DNA from 2 places in the Roseitalea sp. genome. Region 1 is predicted to be linked to the other one. Evidence: riboswitches for the same ligand, from Rfam matches in the RefSeq annotation. Region 1 holds a riboswitch; the other holds the start of a gene.
What was found. A riboswitch is a leader RNA that binds a small molecule or an ion and turns the genes downstream of it on or off. The one in region 1 is predicted to bind cobalamin.
Positions count from the first base shown of each region.

Region 2: another riboswitch for cobalamin. It lies ahead of AC5E6L_RS11840 (ABC transporter substrate-binding protein); the one in region 1 lies ahead of cobU (bifunctional adenosylcobinamide kinase/adenosylcobinamide-phosphate guanylyltransferase).

Region 1 covers NZ_CFIFWG010000085.1:620-8,565, forward strand. The annotation lists partial or broken gene AC5E6L_RS09170 (trimethylamine methyltransferase family protein) at 1-840, shown strand, start outside; gene AC5E6L_RS09175 (cobyric acid synthase) at 1,531-3,021, shown strand; cobalamin riboswitch at 3,043-3,281, shown strand; gene cobU (bifunctional adenosylcobinamide kinase/adenosylcobinamide-phosphate guanylyltransferase) at 3,408-3,938, shown strand; gene cobW (cobalamin biosynthesis protein CobW) at 3,942-4,991, shown strand; partial or broken gene cobN (cobaltochelatase subunit CobN) at 5,071-7,946, shown strand, end outside.
Region 2 covers NZ_CFIFWG010000135.1:14-7,903, forward strand. The annotation lists partial or broken gene AC5E6L_RS11835 (ABC transporter permease) at 1-212, opposite strand, end outside; gene AC5E6L_RS11840 (ABC transporter substrate-binding protein) at 223-1,791, opposite strand; cobalamin riboswitch at 1,951-2,156, opposite strand; gene AC5E6L_RS11845 (helix-turn-helix transcriptional regulator) at 2,273-3,838, shown strand; gene AC5E6L_RS11850 (ABC transporter permease) at 3,911-4,945, shown strand; gene AC5E6L_RS11855 (ABC transporter permease) at 4,987-5,829, shown strand; gene AC5E6L_RS11860 (dipeptide ABC transporter ATP-binding protein) at 5,826-7,529, shown strand; partial or broken gene AC5E6L_RS11865 (hydantoinase/oxoprolinase N-terminal domain-containing protein) at 7,538-7,890, shown strand, end outside.

The DNA.
Region 1 (7,946 bases):
AATTCGCCCATGGTGTTCGACGGCACCATGCTGGGCGCGGCCAAGGTCTATGCGCGCGCGACCCAGGCCTGCATCGTCTCGCCCTTCATCCTGGCCGGCGCGATGAGCCCGGTCACCGTCGCCGGCACGCTGACGCAGATCCTCGCCGAGGTGCTCGCCGGCGCCGCCTTCACCCAGCTTTGCCGGCCCGGCGCGCCGGTCGTCTTCGGCACGTTCGCCGCCTCGATCTCGATGCAGTCGGGCGCGCCGACCTTCGGCACGCCCGAGCCCTCGCTCGTCTCCTACGGCGCGGCGCAACTGGCCCGGCGCGCCGGCCTGCCGTTCCGCACGGGCGGCTCGCTGTGCGGCTCCAAGCTGCCCGACGCGCAGGCCGCGCACGAAAGCGCGAACACGATCAACATGACACTTCTGGCGGGCACCAACTTCGCCCTGCATGCGGCCGGATGGCTGGAGGGCGGCCTTGTCGCCTCGTTCGACAAGTTCATGATCGATGTCGACCAGCTCGGCGTGATGCAGGCGATGAGCCGCGGCGTGGACCTGTCGCAGAACGGCCAGGCGCTCGATGCGATCGCCGAGGTGGGGCCGGGCAGCCACTATCTGGGCTGCGCGCACACCCAGAGGAATTTCCAGACCGCCTTTTATCGCTCGACGGTCGCCGACAACAATTCCTTCGAGCAGTGGCTGGCCGAGGGCGGCAAGCGCGTCGAGGAGCGGGCCAACCAGCGCTGCCGCGACTGGCTGGCCGCCTATGAGGCGCCGGCGCTCGATGCGGCCATCGACGAGGCGTTGCAGCTCTTCATGCTGCAAAAGAAGGACTCGATGCCCGACGCCTTCGGCTGAAGCGAGCCCGGTTCGGCCAGGGAGACAGGCGCGGGGCGGAAGGTGGGGCGGATCATCCACGATGCGGTCTGGCGGGTCGGGCGGTGAGCCGCCATGCCCGTCGTCTGCGCGCGCGCCAGCTTTCCGCAGGTCCCGGTTCAGACTTGCTTAATGTCTCATCAACCTGCTGGTAACGATGTGCGGCTAATCATGGGCGCCGAGGCGCCGTGACGCCTTTCGGCCTCCGGATCAGGTACTGCGTACCGGAGTTTCCGTCCCGGCTCGGGCCCGTGTCGGGGTTCTTGTATCGGGGCGCGGCCACATCGCCTGAAGCGTACCGGCCATATGCGGCGCTTTTCTTTTCCTCCGACTGGCTCTAGAGCCTTTCATGCTTGTATGGAAACAGTTCTGTTTTGCGGTCGGCGTGATGATCCGGCAGGAGAGACGCGCAGCGCGTAGCCGCGCTACGGGCAAGCGGCTCGACGCACCGGGCGTCCGCCGCCCGAAAATCCACCCGAACCGGCTTGGGCGCTTCAAGTTGCCGGTCGCGGCAAGCCGCGACCGGTGGGCCGGGGCTTTTTGCGGCAAATCCATCGGACCGCTGCTTGCCCGGACGACCAGTCCGTGCTGCGCAGCGTTCCTCGACCTTGCCGCAAAACCCCTCCGGCAGTACGATTCCATCCAAGCATGAAAGGCTCTCGCTCTCCTGCCATGACCGAGGCGATCATGTTCCAGGGCACCGGGTCCGATGTCGGCAAGTCGGTGCTGGTCGCCGGCCTGTGCCGGCTGTTCGTGCGGCGCGGGCTGGCCGTGCGGCCGTTCAAGCCGCAGAACATGTCGAACAATGCCGCCGTCGCCGACGATGGCGGCGAGATCGGGCGGGCGCAGTGGTTGCAGGCGCTGGCGTGCGGCGCTCCCGCGTCGATCCACATGAACCCGGTTCTGCTCAAGCCGCAAAGCGACAATGGAAGCCAGATGGTTGTGCACGGCAAGGTGGCCGGCATCGCCCGCGGCGCCGACTACAAGCGCCACAAGCCCCGCCTGATGGGCGCGGTGCTGGAGAGTTACGAACGGCTCGCCGCCCAGGCCGATCTCGTGCTCGTCGAGGGCGCCGGCTCGCCCGCCGAGATCAATCTGCGCGCCGGCGACATCGCCAATATGGGCTTCGCCACGCGCGCGCGCGTGCCCGTCGTGCTGGTCGGCGACATCGACCGGGGCGGCGTGATCGCTTCGCTGGTGGGAACCCACGCCGTTCTCGCCCCCCCGGATCGGGCGGCGGTGATCGGCTATCTGATCAACAAGTTCCGCGGCGAGGTGTCGCTGTTCGATGACGGGCTCGAAGCGATCGGGCGCTTCACCGGATGGCCGTCGTTCGGCGTCGTTCCCTGGCTGGAGGCGGTGCGGCGCCTTCCGGCCGAGGATTCGGTGGCGGTCGACAGGACCGGCGGCAGGGCCGGCGGCGCGCTCACGGTCGCGGTGCCGGTCCTGGGCCGAATCGCCAATTTCGACGATCTCGACCCGCTGGCCGCCGAACCGGACGTCGATGTGGTGATGGTGCGGTCCGGCGAATCGATCCCGTCCGATGCGGACGTGATCGTGCTGCCCGGCTCCAAGTCGACGATTGCCGATCTGCGCGCGCTCGACCGCAATGGCTGGCGCGGCTCGATCCGCGCGCACGCGCGGCGCGGCGGCCACGTCATCGGCCTGTGCGGCGGCTACCAGATGCTCGGGCGCGCCGTGCGCGATCCGGCGGGCATAGAGGGCGCGCCGGGCGAGGCCGAGGGTCTCGGCCTGCTCGACATCGAGACGGTGATGAGCTCCGGCAAGACGGTGCGCAACGCGCAAGCCCGCTCGATCCGGTTCGGGGCGCCCCTTGCCGGCTACGAGATCCATCTGGGCGAGACGACGGGTCCCGACTGCGCCCGCCCGGTCGCCATGATCGGCGATCGGCCCGATGGCGCGACATCGCCCGACGGACGGGTGTTCGGCACCTATCTGCACGGGCTGTTCGACGGCGGGCCATTTCGCCAGGCCTTTCTGGGGCAGTTCGGCATAAAGGCCGAGGCGGTCGATCATCGCGCGCGTGTCCTTGCCGCCCTCGATTCGCTGGCCGATGCGCTGGAGGCGGTGGTCGACGCCGATGCGATGCGCGCCGCCGCCCGATCGTTCCGGGCTCGGCGGGGAACCGCCGAATTGCGTTGACTTGGGGTCTTCGGCCCGCCTAACCTGACCGGACCGATCGGTTCCGCCAAGCCCGTGGCGCGGCGGACGAAAAGGGAATGCGACGGGCGGACCCAAGCCGGGCGCTTCAATCGCAGCCGACCCCGCGACTGTATGATGGCGCGGACGTCCTTCGCCGCTTTGCGGCGGCCACTGGCGCAAGCCGGGAAGGCTGGACGATCCGATGCGGTTCCGACCGCGCCGCCATGAGCCAGGAGACCTGCCGATCGCGACGAAACCTCACGGGACGGGCGTTCCCGGAATGGCCAGACACGCGCAGCGCCGGGCCGGCATCGCCGCCCGCGGCGGGCTTTCCGGTCCATTCCCCGACACCCGGTCCGCCATGGCAGGAAGGCCGCGCGGGAACCATGGACGACACCGAACTTGGCGATGGCGCGACACTCGTGCTCGGCGGCGCGCGTTCGGGCAAGTCCGTCTTCGCCGAGCGGCTCGTGGCCGGCACCGGCCTGACGCCCGTCTATATCGCCACCGCGCAGGTTTTCGATGCGGAGATGGGCGCGCGCATCGCCCGTCACCGCGCCCGGCGCGGCGCCCGCTGGCGCCTCGTCGAGGCGCATGACGACCTGGAAGGGGCGCTCGCGCGCGAGGCGGCGCCGGGCAGCGCGGTGCTGGTCGACTGCCTGACGCTCTGGGTCACCAATCTGATGCTCGCCGAGGCCGATCTTCATGCGCGGTTCCTCGCGCTCTTGGACGCGCTGGCCGCGCTGGATAGCCCGGTTGTGCTGGTGTCCAACGAGGTGGGGCTCGGCATCGTGCCCGACAATGCGATGGCGCGCGATTTCCGCGACCATGCCGGCCGGCTCAACCAGGAAGTGGCCGCCCAGGCGGCCGCGGTCTTTTTCGTGGCGGCGGGTTTGCCGCTCAAACTCAAGGGGTGAAGGATGCTCAACGAGAAGATACCGGCGACGGTCATCACCGGCTTTCTGGGCGCTGGCAAGACGACGATGATCCGCAGCATGCTGCACAATGCGAACGGCAGGCGAATCGCCCTGATCATCAACGAGTTCGGCGATCTGGGCGTCGACGGCGAGGTGCTGAAGGGCTGCGGCGTCGACACCTGCACCGAGGACGACATCGTCGAACTGACCAATGGCTGCATCTGCTGCACGGTGGCCGACGATTTCGTGCCGACCATGACCGCGCTGCTCGAACGCGATGTCCGCCCCGATCATATCGTCATCGAAACGTCCGGTCTGGCGCTGCCGCAGCCGCTGGTCGCGGCCTTCAACTGGCCCGACATCAAAACGCAGGTCACCGTCGACGGCGTTGTCACGGTGATCGATGCGGCGGCGGTCGCCGAGGGCCGGTTCGCATCCGACCATGACGCGCTCGACGCCCAGCGCCTGGCCGATGAGACCCTCGACCATGAAAGCCCGCTCGAAGAGCTGTTCGAGGACCAGATCCGCGCCGCCGACATGGTCGTTCTGAACAAGGCCGATCTGGTCGACGACCATGCGCTCGACGCCGTGCGCATGAATGTGGCCGGCCAGGTGGAAAGACCGCTCAAGGTGATCCATGCCAGCCACGGCAACCTGCCGGTCGAGGTGCTGCTCGGGCTTCGATCGGCGACCGAGGACCAGATCGCGATGCGCAAGTCGCACCATGAACTCCATCACGCCGACGGCCATGCGCACGACCATGACGATTTCGACAGTTTCGTGGTCGAGGCGGAGGCCGTCCGCGATCCCGACGGGTTCGTCGCCGGCCTCAGACGGGTGATCGCCGATCATGACGTGCTGCGCGTCAAGGGGTTCTGCGCGGTGCCCGGAAAACCCATGCGGCTCGTCGTGCAGGCCGTCGGCCAGCGCATCGAAACCTATTTCGACCGGCCCTGGGCGGCGGACGAAACGCCTTCGACGCGGCTGGTGGTGATCGGCCTGCACGATATGGACGAGGCGGCGATCGCCGATGCGGTGAAGGCGGCGACCTAAGGTGTCGTCGACCCGAACCCCCCTTTGTCGGCGCAGCCGACAAAGGGGGGTGCTCGAACGTTGCGAAGGGCATATCTGAATGCACCTGCTGCTGGCCCGGAAAGGCGCGCTGACCGACGGCGAGGGCGAGGCGGTCGATCTCGGCCAGACGCCGGGCGATGTGTGCGTGCTTTCGGCGGCGGACACCGAACTGGCGAGCCTTGCGGCCGCTCACCGCGCGCGGGGGGGCGGGCCGTCGCTGCGGCTCGTCAACCTGACGCAGGTGCGCCATGCCATGTCGGTCGACACCTGGATCGAGCGGACGGGGCGGCACGCAAGGTTGGTCGTCGCGCGGCTGCTCGGCGGGGTGTCCTACTGGAACCATGCGGTCGAGGCGCTGCGCGCGGCGGCGGGCGCGTACGGGTTCGCGCTGGCGCTGCTGCCGGGCGACGACCGGTCCGACCCGGCGCTCGATCCGTTCTGCACGGTGCCCGCCGCAGACCGCGGCCGGCTCTGGGCGTTCCTGCGCGAGGGCGGGCCGGACAATGCGGCGGCCTTTCTGGCCGGGTGCGCCGATCTGTCGGCGGGTCGTCCGGTTATGGGCGAGGCCGTGCCCCTGCTGAAGGCGGGCGTTCTGGAACTCCCCCTCTCTGTGCCTGGCGGGACATCTCCCCCAAAAGGGGGGAGGGCGGGAGCCAGGTCTGCCCGTTCGCGCCCACTCTCCCCCCTTGTGGGGGAGATGTCGGCGAAGCCGGCAGAGGGGGGTGCCGGCATGGCTTGCCACGCCGGCATCATTTTCTACCGGGCGCTTGTCCAGTCGGGACAGACCGCGCCGGTCGAGGCGCTGGCCCGGGCGCTCGCCGAGCGCGGCATGGCGGTGACGCCCATCTTCGTTGCAAGCCTCAAGGACGATGTGTCCGTGGCGACGGTGATGCGCCTGTTCGAGGCCGACCCGCCCGATATCGTCATCAACATGACCGGCTTTGCCGTCTCGGCGCCGGGCGGGCGCCACGTGCCGACCGCGCTGGAAGCGACCGGCGCGCCGGTCTTGCAGGCGGTGCTGGCCGGCGCCTCGTGCGAGGCGTGGGCCGCCTCCAGCCAGGGCCTGACCGCGCGCGACCTGGCCATGAACGTCGCCCTGCCGGAGGTGGACGGGCGCGTGCTGTCGCGGGCGATCTCGTTCAAGGCCGCCGAGACCTGGGACGAGGCGACCCAATGCACCATCGTCGCGCACAGGCCGGTCCCCGACCGGATCGCCTTCGTCGCCGATCTGGCCGTGGGCTGGGCGCGGCTGCGGCGGACGCCGGCGTCCGGGCGGCGCGTCGCCATGGTGCTCGCCAACTATCCAAACCGCGACGGGCGGCTCGCCAACGGGGTGGGGCTCGATGCGCCCGCCGGCACGGTGGAAGCGCTGCGGGCGATGGGGCGGGCGGGCTACGATGTCGGCGAACCGCCGGCCGACGGCGATGCGCTGATCGCGCACCTGAAGGCGGGGCCGACCAACGCGACGGCCGATGGGCGCGCGGTCCGCGAGACGCTTTGCCTGAATCATTACAAGGCGTTCCTTGAATCGCTTCCCACGGCGATTCAGGATGCGGTCGTTGCCCGATGGGGCGCGCCGGAGGCCGACCCCTTCTTTCGGGACGGTGCGTTCGCCCTGCCGCTCGCGCGCTTCGGCAACGTGCTTGTCGGCATCCAGCCGGCGCGCGGCTACAATATCGATCCCAAGGACAGCTATCATTGCCCCGATCTCGTGCCCCCGCACGGCTATCTGGCCTTTTATGCCTTTCTGCGCACCCAGGCCGACGTGCACGCCGTTCTCCATATGGGCAAGCACGGCAATCTGGAATGGCTGCCGGGCAAGGCGCTGGCGCTGTCGGAGACCTGTTTTCCGGAAGCCGCGCTCGGCCCGCTGCCGCACATCTATCCGTTCATCGTCAACGATCCGGGCGAGGGCACCCAGGCCAAGCGGCGCGCGGCGGCCGTCATCATCGATCATCTGACCCCGCCGCTGACCCGCGCCGAGAGCTACGGCCCGCTCAAGGATCTCGAAGCGCTGGTCGACGAATATTACGAGGCGGCGGGCAACGATCCGCGCCGGCTCACGCTCTTGAAGGCCCGCATTCTCGACCTGGTGCGCGATATCGGGCTCGACCGGGACGCCGGCATTGCCCGTGGCGAGGCGGACGATGCCGCGCTCGAAAAGCTCGACGCCTATCTGTGCGATCTGAAGGAGATGCAGATCCGCGACGGGCTGCACGTCTTCGGCAAGGCGCCCGAGGGCCGGCTTCTGACCGATCTGGTCGTGGCGCTGGCCCGTGTCCCCTCGACAGGCTGGGGATCGGCCGCGCATGAGAGCCTGCACCGGGCGATCGCGGCGGATGCCCTTTCACCTCATCGTGCGCCTGTCGAAGGGCGAGGCGAAAGGGCAGGCCCGCCCCTTCGACAGGCGCACGATGAGGGCTCGCCGTCGGCCTTCGATCCCCTCGATTGCGCCATGGCCGAACCCTGGACCGGCCCGAGGCCGGCGATCCTGGCGGGCGTTTCCGGCGATCCCTGGCGCAGCAATGGCGATACGGTCGAACGGATCGAACGGCTCGCCGCGCAACTGGTCGACGGCGCGGTCGAATGCCCGCCGGGCTGGGCGCGCGCGCGCGCCGTGCTCGGCCGGATCGAAGCCGAACTCAGGCCGGCGGTCGAAGCGTGCGGCCCCGCCGAGATCGACGGCGTTTTGACCGCGCTCGACGGCCGGTTCGTCGAACCGGGTCCGTCGGGCGCGCCGACGCGCGGGCGCCCCGACGTCCTGCCCACGGGCCGCAACTTCTTTTCGGTCGACAGCCGCGCCGTGCCGACCGAGACCGCCTGGGAGCTTGGCCGGAAATCCGCCGATCTTCTGGTCAGGCGCCATGTGCAGGACCATGGCGACTGGCCGACATCGCTGGGGCTGACCGCTTGGGGCACCTCGAACATGCGCAC
Region 2 (7,890 bases), on a different contig from region 1:
TCGAAATACTGAATGGGCAGGGGACGGTCCAGACCGAGCGCGATGCGCATGGCCTCGATCTCTTCGGGGGTCGGCGCATCGAACCCGTTTTGAGCAAGGGCGTCGGCGACAGGGTCCCCCGGCGCGATGACGCCGAGGGCAAAGGCGATGACGGTGGCGCCGACGAGGACCGGCACGGCCAGCATCATCCGGCGCAGCGTATAGCCGAGCATCGGGTGACGATCAGTCGTCGGACCAGGCCGCACGCGGCAGCGTCGTGCCGTAGACCCGCTGCTCAAGCCCCACAACGTCCACATGATGCACGATCACGGTCGCATCGTTCATCAGCGGAACGGTGGGCAGGTCACGGGCGGCCAGGCGCTGGATCTGCGCATAGAGTTCGGCCCGCTCGACCAGATCGAGCGAGGCGTTCGCCGCATCGATCAGCGCGTTCATCTGCGGATTGTCGTAACCCAGGCTGAAGGCCATGTTCTGGTTGCCGCCGGCGCGCAGATAGCTGTTGAAGAGCGTCGCCGGATCGGCGTTGGGCAGACCCTGGATACGCATGGCGATATCGTATTCGCCCCGGCGCATGGCTTCGTTGAACGCGCCACCGTCCATGACCTCGATTGCGACATCAAGGCCGATCGGCGCCAGCATGAACTGGATCAGCTCCGATTGCGCGCGGTAAGGGTAGCGGCCAAGGCCCCAGGAGGGAACGAGCATCCTCACCGAGGCGCGCCCACCGCCGAGCACCGCGTCCGCGAGCTCTGCGGCGCGCCCGACATCGTGCTCGATCGGGATATCGATGTGGAACGGGTTGGTCACGTTCAGGAAGTTGACCGTCGGCGTCGTGAAGCCGCGATAGAGTTCGACGATCTGATCGCGATCGATCGCCAGGCTGATCGCCTGGCGCATGCGGGCGTCGGCCAGCGGCCCGTCCGTGCCGTTGATGTGCAGATAGTGCGAGATGCTGGACGGGTTGTACGAAATCTCGAACCGGGGGTCCTGCGCCAGGCCGACCGCCTGCTCGGGGGGCATGGCGCCCAGATCCATCACGGCGACGATCTCCTCGGCGCGGAAGGCGGCCGCGCGCGTATCGGCATCGGGAATGGTCCGCACGCGAATGCGCTGCGTGCCGGCCGGCGCGCCCCAATAGCCGTCGAAACGCTCGATCACGAGGTCGACCTGCGGATCGTGCGCGACCAGCCTGAACGGTCCGGTGCCGATCGGAAACCGGGAGAAGTTGCCCTCGTCATCGAAGCTGTCGGGATGGACGACGGGCGAGGAGAAGTTGACCATCGCGTATGGCAGGGTCGGACGCGGCGCATCGAAGACCATGGTGAACCGGGCGTCGTCGACCACATCGACGGAAACCAGGCCGGGATAGGAGCGCTCGACATTCATCGTGTAGAAGGGCGATCGCTTGGGGCTGACGTCGATCATGCGCTGGAAGTTCGCGACCACGTGCTCGGCCGTCATCGTCTCGCCATTGTGGAAGGTGACGTTCTGCCGGATCGTGAAGGTCCATGTCTTGCCGTCCTCGGACATCCGCCAGTCGGTGACCAGGTGCGGGACGGGCCGGCCGTCCTCGCCGCCGACGACCAGCGGCTCCCATACGTGCAGGATCGTCGAGGTGTAGTAGGCATCCTCCGGTCCGGGCGCCAGATCGCGCGGCGCGGCCATGACCATTTCGCGGGTTTCGGCGAGGGCCGGCGCGGCCGCCGGGACCGCGGCCAGGACTGCGGTCGAGACCGCAAGGCCGATGGCGGCAAGCGGCGCCGCAAGGCGGTTCGTGAAAGCGTTCGGCATTGTGCTCCTCAGTCTTTGATATGGCGCGGCGGCATCGCCGGCCGGTTTGACCAAAGAGAGCGTCGGACGCGCGCATGGAAGCGGTCCGCCTGGCCGGCCCATGCGCGCTTGGCGCGCGGGACCCGCCGCACGGCCGTCACCGCAACCCCTCGGCGGTGCCCGAACTCTCGGTGAACGGCAGGTCTCCTGGCTTGCGATTCGAGCGCCGGTGTCTTGCCTTCCCGGCCCTACGGCCAGTGGCATCGACGACATCGGCTCATCGCCTACAGTTGCGAGGACAGCTTCGGCCTTGGCCCCGATTTGGGTCGCCGCACCGAATTCCCTATTCTCCACCCTTTCGGGCGGCACCGTTGCGACGCCATTGGTAAGCATTGCTCGATGGGGGAACAAGCGAAATCGGACATGTGGATGTCGAAAGAGCGCACGGGCGGGCAGGGCTCGCGATGTTGCCGGCGGTCGCGGCCGATGGCACGATGGCGCCATGAACACCGACACCGTGATCGACAGGGCCGTCAGGCCGAGCCGGGCCCTGGCCGCCAATGTCCTCGACCGCTTCGCCGCCGGCGACATCGACACCGCGATGCGGCGGTTCGAAACCGGCGGTGGCGATCTTTTCGCGTTCATCCACGGCTACGCGCCGCTGGGCAGGATCATCGAGGCGGCGCCCGAAGGGCTTTGGCGCGACAATGAAGCGTTTCTCGGAGCGCTGTGCATGCATCTTTGCAAGCAGGGGCGGGCGGGCCGCGCCCGCGCCTGTCTCGACGATCCAGCGCTCGATTTCGAGCCGACGATCCGGGTCGAGATGAGCCGGCTGCTCGTCTCGATCCATCTGGGCGACCCGATCAGCCAGGAGAGCATCACGCGCTGGAAGCAGCTTGAGCGCCGCCTGCCGCTCGGCTCGCCGCTGCGCGAGGGGCTCTATCACAATGCCATGCTGGCGAACCTGGTTCGGCTCAACCGGCTCAACGAGGCCCAGACCTCCGGGCGGCGCGCGCTTGAAAGCTATCGCGCGGCCGGCCACGCCTATCTCGAACACTTCATCCACCTGCATCTGGCCGACCTCAGCATCATCGAGGGCCATCTGCGCATGGCCCGCCGCCATACCGATGCCGCCGAGCGCCTTCTGCGCCACGCCGGCACGCGTTACCGCAACGAATACGACCTGATCGAAACCCTGCGACTGACCGCCGCCTACGAGATCGGCGCGATCGAGGCCGTTCCGTCTCGCGCGCAGTCGCTGCGGCGCAGCCTGGTGGCGGGCGACAGCTGGGCCGAAATCTTCATACAGCTCTGCCGGATCGGCACCATGGCGAGCTTCTTCCAGTCCGGGCGCGACAAGGCCATGCGCTATCTGGAGGCATGCCAGGTCGACTTCAGCCGGCGGCACGGCTGGCATGCGCCCGCGCTCGATCTGGTCCACGCCGAAATCGAGCGCCTCGACTGCCGTGAGGACGCCTGTCGACAAGTCGTTTCGGCGGCACGCCGGTCGCCGATCCAGAGCGCGCTGGGTCACGTGCTCCTGCGCAACCTCAGTGAGGCGCACGCAGGCGATAAGGTCGTCGCGGCGCCCGGCCCGCGCGGGACGATCGTCGATGCGCTTCAGGCGGCCAAGCGCGCCTTCGAGGCGCGGGACGGCACGGCGCAAAGGCGGCATGTGGAGCGCGCGCTCCGGCTCGCGGTGGACGAGGGACACATCGCGCCTTTCCTCGAACATCGCGATGCCGTCGTCACGGTCGCAAGCCGCTTTGCGACGGGCCGGTTCGCACGCGGCCATACGCAGCTGGCCCGCATGACGCGCCGAACCCTTGAGAAGGTCCGCAGGAGCTATGTCGTGCCGCGCCCGATGCGCGCGCGCGGCATCGGCCACCGCCGCTTTCGGATCGTCACGGCGCTGCGGTCGGGCGCGACCAACAAGCAGATCGCCCGCAATCTGGGCATCTCGGAAGCCACGGTGAAGTACCACATCAGCAGCTTGCTGCGCGAATTCGAAGTTCGAAAGCGCGGTGAACTTATTGAAAAAATACAGGAAATCTCTGATTTTTGTTAAAACTAGACTTTTTTGTGCAAAGCTGTCCATTTTAATGCCTGCTGAGGAGCCGCCGTTTCTGCGAGGTTGGGCGTGGAGGTGGCATTGCTCGTCTATCTGCTCAAACGCGCCCTTTCGCTGCTGTTCGTCCTCGTCGGGCTTGCGATCCTGATTTTCGTCATCGCGAGGATCGTGCCCGGCGATCCCGCCCGCATCGCCCTCGGCCCGCTGGCCACCGCCGAGCAGGTCGCCCAACTGCGCCTCGAAATGGGATTGGACGCACCGGTCTGGGCGCAGTTGTGGTCCTATCTGACAGGGCTCGCGCAGGGCGATCTGGGCACGTCGCTTCTGACCAGCCGGCCGGTGATGGACGACATCATGGCCGCCCTGCCCGCCACCTTCGAACTGGTCCTGTTCACCGTCGTCGTGCAGATCGGCCTGTCGATCCCGCTGGGTGTCCTCGCCGCCATCTATCGCGACACCTGGGTCGACAACCTCACCCGCGTCATATCGCTGATCGGCGTGGTGACGCCGGGCTTCGTGCTGGCGATCGTCCTGCAATTGCTCGCCAGCCATTATTGGGGCTTTTTCCCCGTGACCGGGCGGCTCGACCCTTCGCTCGACTTCTCGGCGAACGTTACGGGGCTGCTGATCGTCGACGGGCTGATCGCGGGCCGCTTCGATGTGGTCGGCGACGCGATCCGCCACCTGCTCCTGCCCTCGATCGCGCTGGCGGCGGCCGGCATCGGCCAGGTGATGCGCATCACGCGGGCCGCGATGATCGAGGTGGCCGGACGCGACTTCATCGAGTCCGCGCGCGCCTACGGCATTCCCGAGCGCGTCGTCACCTTCCGCTACATGCTGCGCGTGGCCGCCGTCGCGCCGCTGACCATTCTCGGCCTCGAATTCGCCTCGCTGATCGGCAACGCCTTCATCGTCGAGTTCGTCTTTTCCTGGCCGGGCATCGCCAGCTACGGCGTGCGCACCATCCTGCAAAAGGATCTGAACGCGGTGATCGGCGTGGTCCTGGTCTCCGGCATCTTCTTCGTCGTCGCCAATCTGGTGATCGACATCATCCTGGGCGTGCTCGATCCGCGCCACCGCCTGCGCGCGAGGACGGGCGCGTGACGGCCGTGCTGCCCGAAGAGGCAGCCCAGGGCGAACGCACCATGAGTGCCCGCCGCATGGCGTGGTATCGCTTCACCCGAAACCCCGGCGCGATGGTCGGCGGCTTCATCGTGATCTCAGTCATCGGCGCCGCCGTCTTCGCGCCGTTTCTTGCACCCTCGCCGGAATCGGCGGGCGCGTTCGTCGACTTCCGCAACCGGCACAGCCCGCCAAGCTGGGACCACTGGATGGGCACCGACAATGTCGGCCGCGACATCTTGAGCCGCGTTCTTTACGGCTATCGCGTTTCACTGGGGCTCGTGGTCGGGGTGCTGGGCGTGGCCGTGCCGCTCGGCGTCGTGCTCGGCCTTGTCGCCGGGTATTTCGGCGGCTGGACCGAGACCGTCATCATGCGTTTCACCGACGTGATGCTGGCGCTGCCGCCGCTCGCCATGGCGTTGGCCATCACCGCCGTGCTGTCGCCCAACCTGGTCAACGCCATGATCGCCATCACGCTCCTGTGGTGGACCTGGCACACAAGGCTGATCTACCGGATCGTCAAGGCGCAGATGAACGAGGACTATGTCGAGGCCGCCAAGGTGGCGGGCGCCAGCCATGTCCATATCCTCTTCCGCGAACTCCTGCCCAATTGCGTCTCCGCCATCGCCGTCAAGATGTCGCTGGACGCGGGCTTCGTCATCCTGCTCGGCGCGTCGCTCTCCTTTTTGGGCCTGGGCATCCAGCCGCCGACGCCGGACCTGGGCACGATGGTGTCGACCGGCTCGGAATACATGCCCGAATTCTGGTGGCAGGCGCTGATGCCCGGCCTTGCGATCCTCTATGCGATCCTCGGCTTCAACCTGCTCGGCGACGGGCTGCGCGACATGATGGACGTCGAGCTGTGAGCGCGCCGATCCTCGACGTCAACGGGCTGACCATCGCCTTTTCCAGCTACGGCCGGACCCGCCGCATCCTGCACGACGTCTCCATGCGGGTGCGAAAGGGCGAGCGCGTCGCGCTGATCGGCCAGTCGGGTTCGGGCAAGACCGTGACCATGCGCGCCATCATCGGCACGCTGCCCATGCCGCCGGCGATCATCGAGGCCGGCACGATCCACTATGAGGGCCGCTCGCTGCTGACCCTGTCGCGCGCCGAGCGCAACCGGCTCAAGGGCACGGGCATGTCGATCGTGCTCCAGGACCCGCTTTTGTCCTTCAACCCGGTGCTGACCATCGGCCGGCAGATGGACGACATCGTCCGCTATGCCGATATCCGCCTTGGCCGACCCCGCAGCGCCCGCGACAGGCGGGACCACATCGTCGAAACGCTGCGCAAGGTGCAACTGGCGGACGGCGCGCGCATCCTTCAATCCTATCCGATGATGCTGTCGGGCGGCATGCGCCAGCGCGTCCTGATCGGCATGTCGCTCCTGAACGAGCCGCACCTTCTGATCGCCGACGAGCCGGGCACGGCGCTCGACGTGACCACCCAGCAGGAAATTCTCAACCTGCTCAACCGGCTGGTCGCCGAGGAAGGACTGTCGCTGCTGATCATCACGCACAATCTCGGCGTCGTCCGCGAGACCGCCGACCGGGTCAACGTGATGGAGCGGGGCCGCATCGTCGAGGCCGGGCCGCGCGAGCGGATCTTCGCCCGCAGCGAGCACCCCTATACGAAGCGGCTGATGGCCGCCGTGCCGCCGCTCTATGGCGACGGCGTGCGGACCGTCGAGAACGACGCCGAGCCCCGGCCCATGATCGAGATCGACGCCGTGACCAAGGATTTCGCGACGCGCGAGCGCCTCTTCAACCGCATCACCGGCAGCCACCGCGCGGTCGACGATGTGTCGCTGCGGATCGACCATGGCGACATTTTCGGCATCGCCGGCGAGAGCGGTTCGGGCAAGACGACGCTCGCCAAGATGATCCTCGGCCTGACGCCGGTGACCAGTGGCAAGATCAGGATCGACGGCCGGCCGGTTTCGGATTTCGCCGGCACCCAGGCGTTCCGCAAGACGGTCCAGATCGTCTATCAGAACCCCGGCTCGTCGCTCAATCGGCGCCGCACGGTGGCCGACCAGTTGGCGGTGCCGCTCAAGTTCACCGGCCACGAGGGCAGCAACATTGACGGGCGCGTCGCCGAGCTCCTGGAGATGGTCGACCTGCCCGCATCCTATGCGTCCATGTATCCGCACGAGCTTTCGGGCGGCCAGAAGCAGCGCGTCGCCATCGCCCGCGCGCTGTCGGTCAAGCCGCGCATCGTCGTGCTCGACGAACCGACATCGGCGCTCGACGTGCTGGTGCAGGCCACCGTCATCGATCTGCTGCACCGCCTGCGCGACGCGTTCGACCTGACCTTCGTCTTCATCAGCCACGATCTGAGCCTGATGCGCAATTTCTGCAACCGCGTCGCGGTGATGTTCCGGGGCCGGATCTGCGAGACCGGGCCGACGGCGCGCGTCTTCGCCGCGCCCGAGCACGCCTATACGCGCGCCCTGCTCAGCGCCATTCCGGTGCTGACAGAGGCCGAGGCGGCGCAAAAACCCAAGGTTACACGACAGGAGCGCGAGGCGGTTCTGGCCACCTCGACGGCGCTCGGCAATTGAGAGGGACCATGTTCAGAATAGGGATCGATGTTGGCGGAACGAACACGGACGCGGTGGTCATGGAGGGCGACCGCATCCTGGCCGGCGTCAAGTCGCCAACGAGCGAGGACGTGATGACGGGCGTCGTCGAAAGCCTGACCAGGGCGCTCGACCAGTCCGCCGTGCCCAAGGACCAGGTCGGCGCGGTGATGATCGGCACCACCCATTTCACCAATGCGGTGGTCGAGCGCCGGCATCTGGCGCGCACGGCCGCGGTGCGGCTGTGCCTGCCCGCCGCGCAATGCCTGCCGCCCATGGTCGACTGGCCAGACGACATTCGCGAGGCGGTCGGCGATCTGAGCTGGATGGCCAGCGGCGGCAA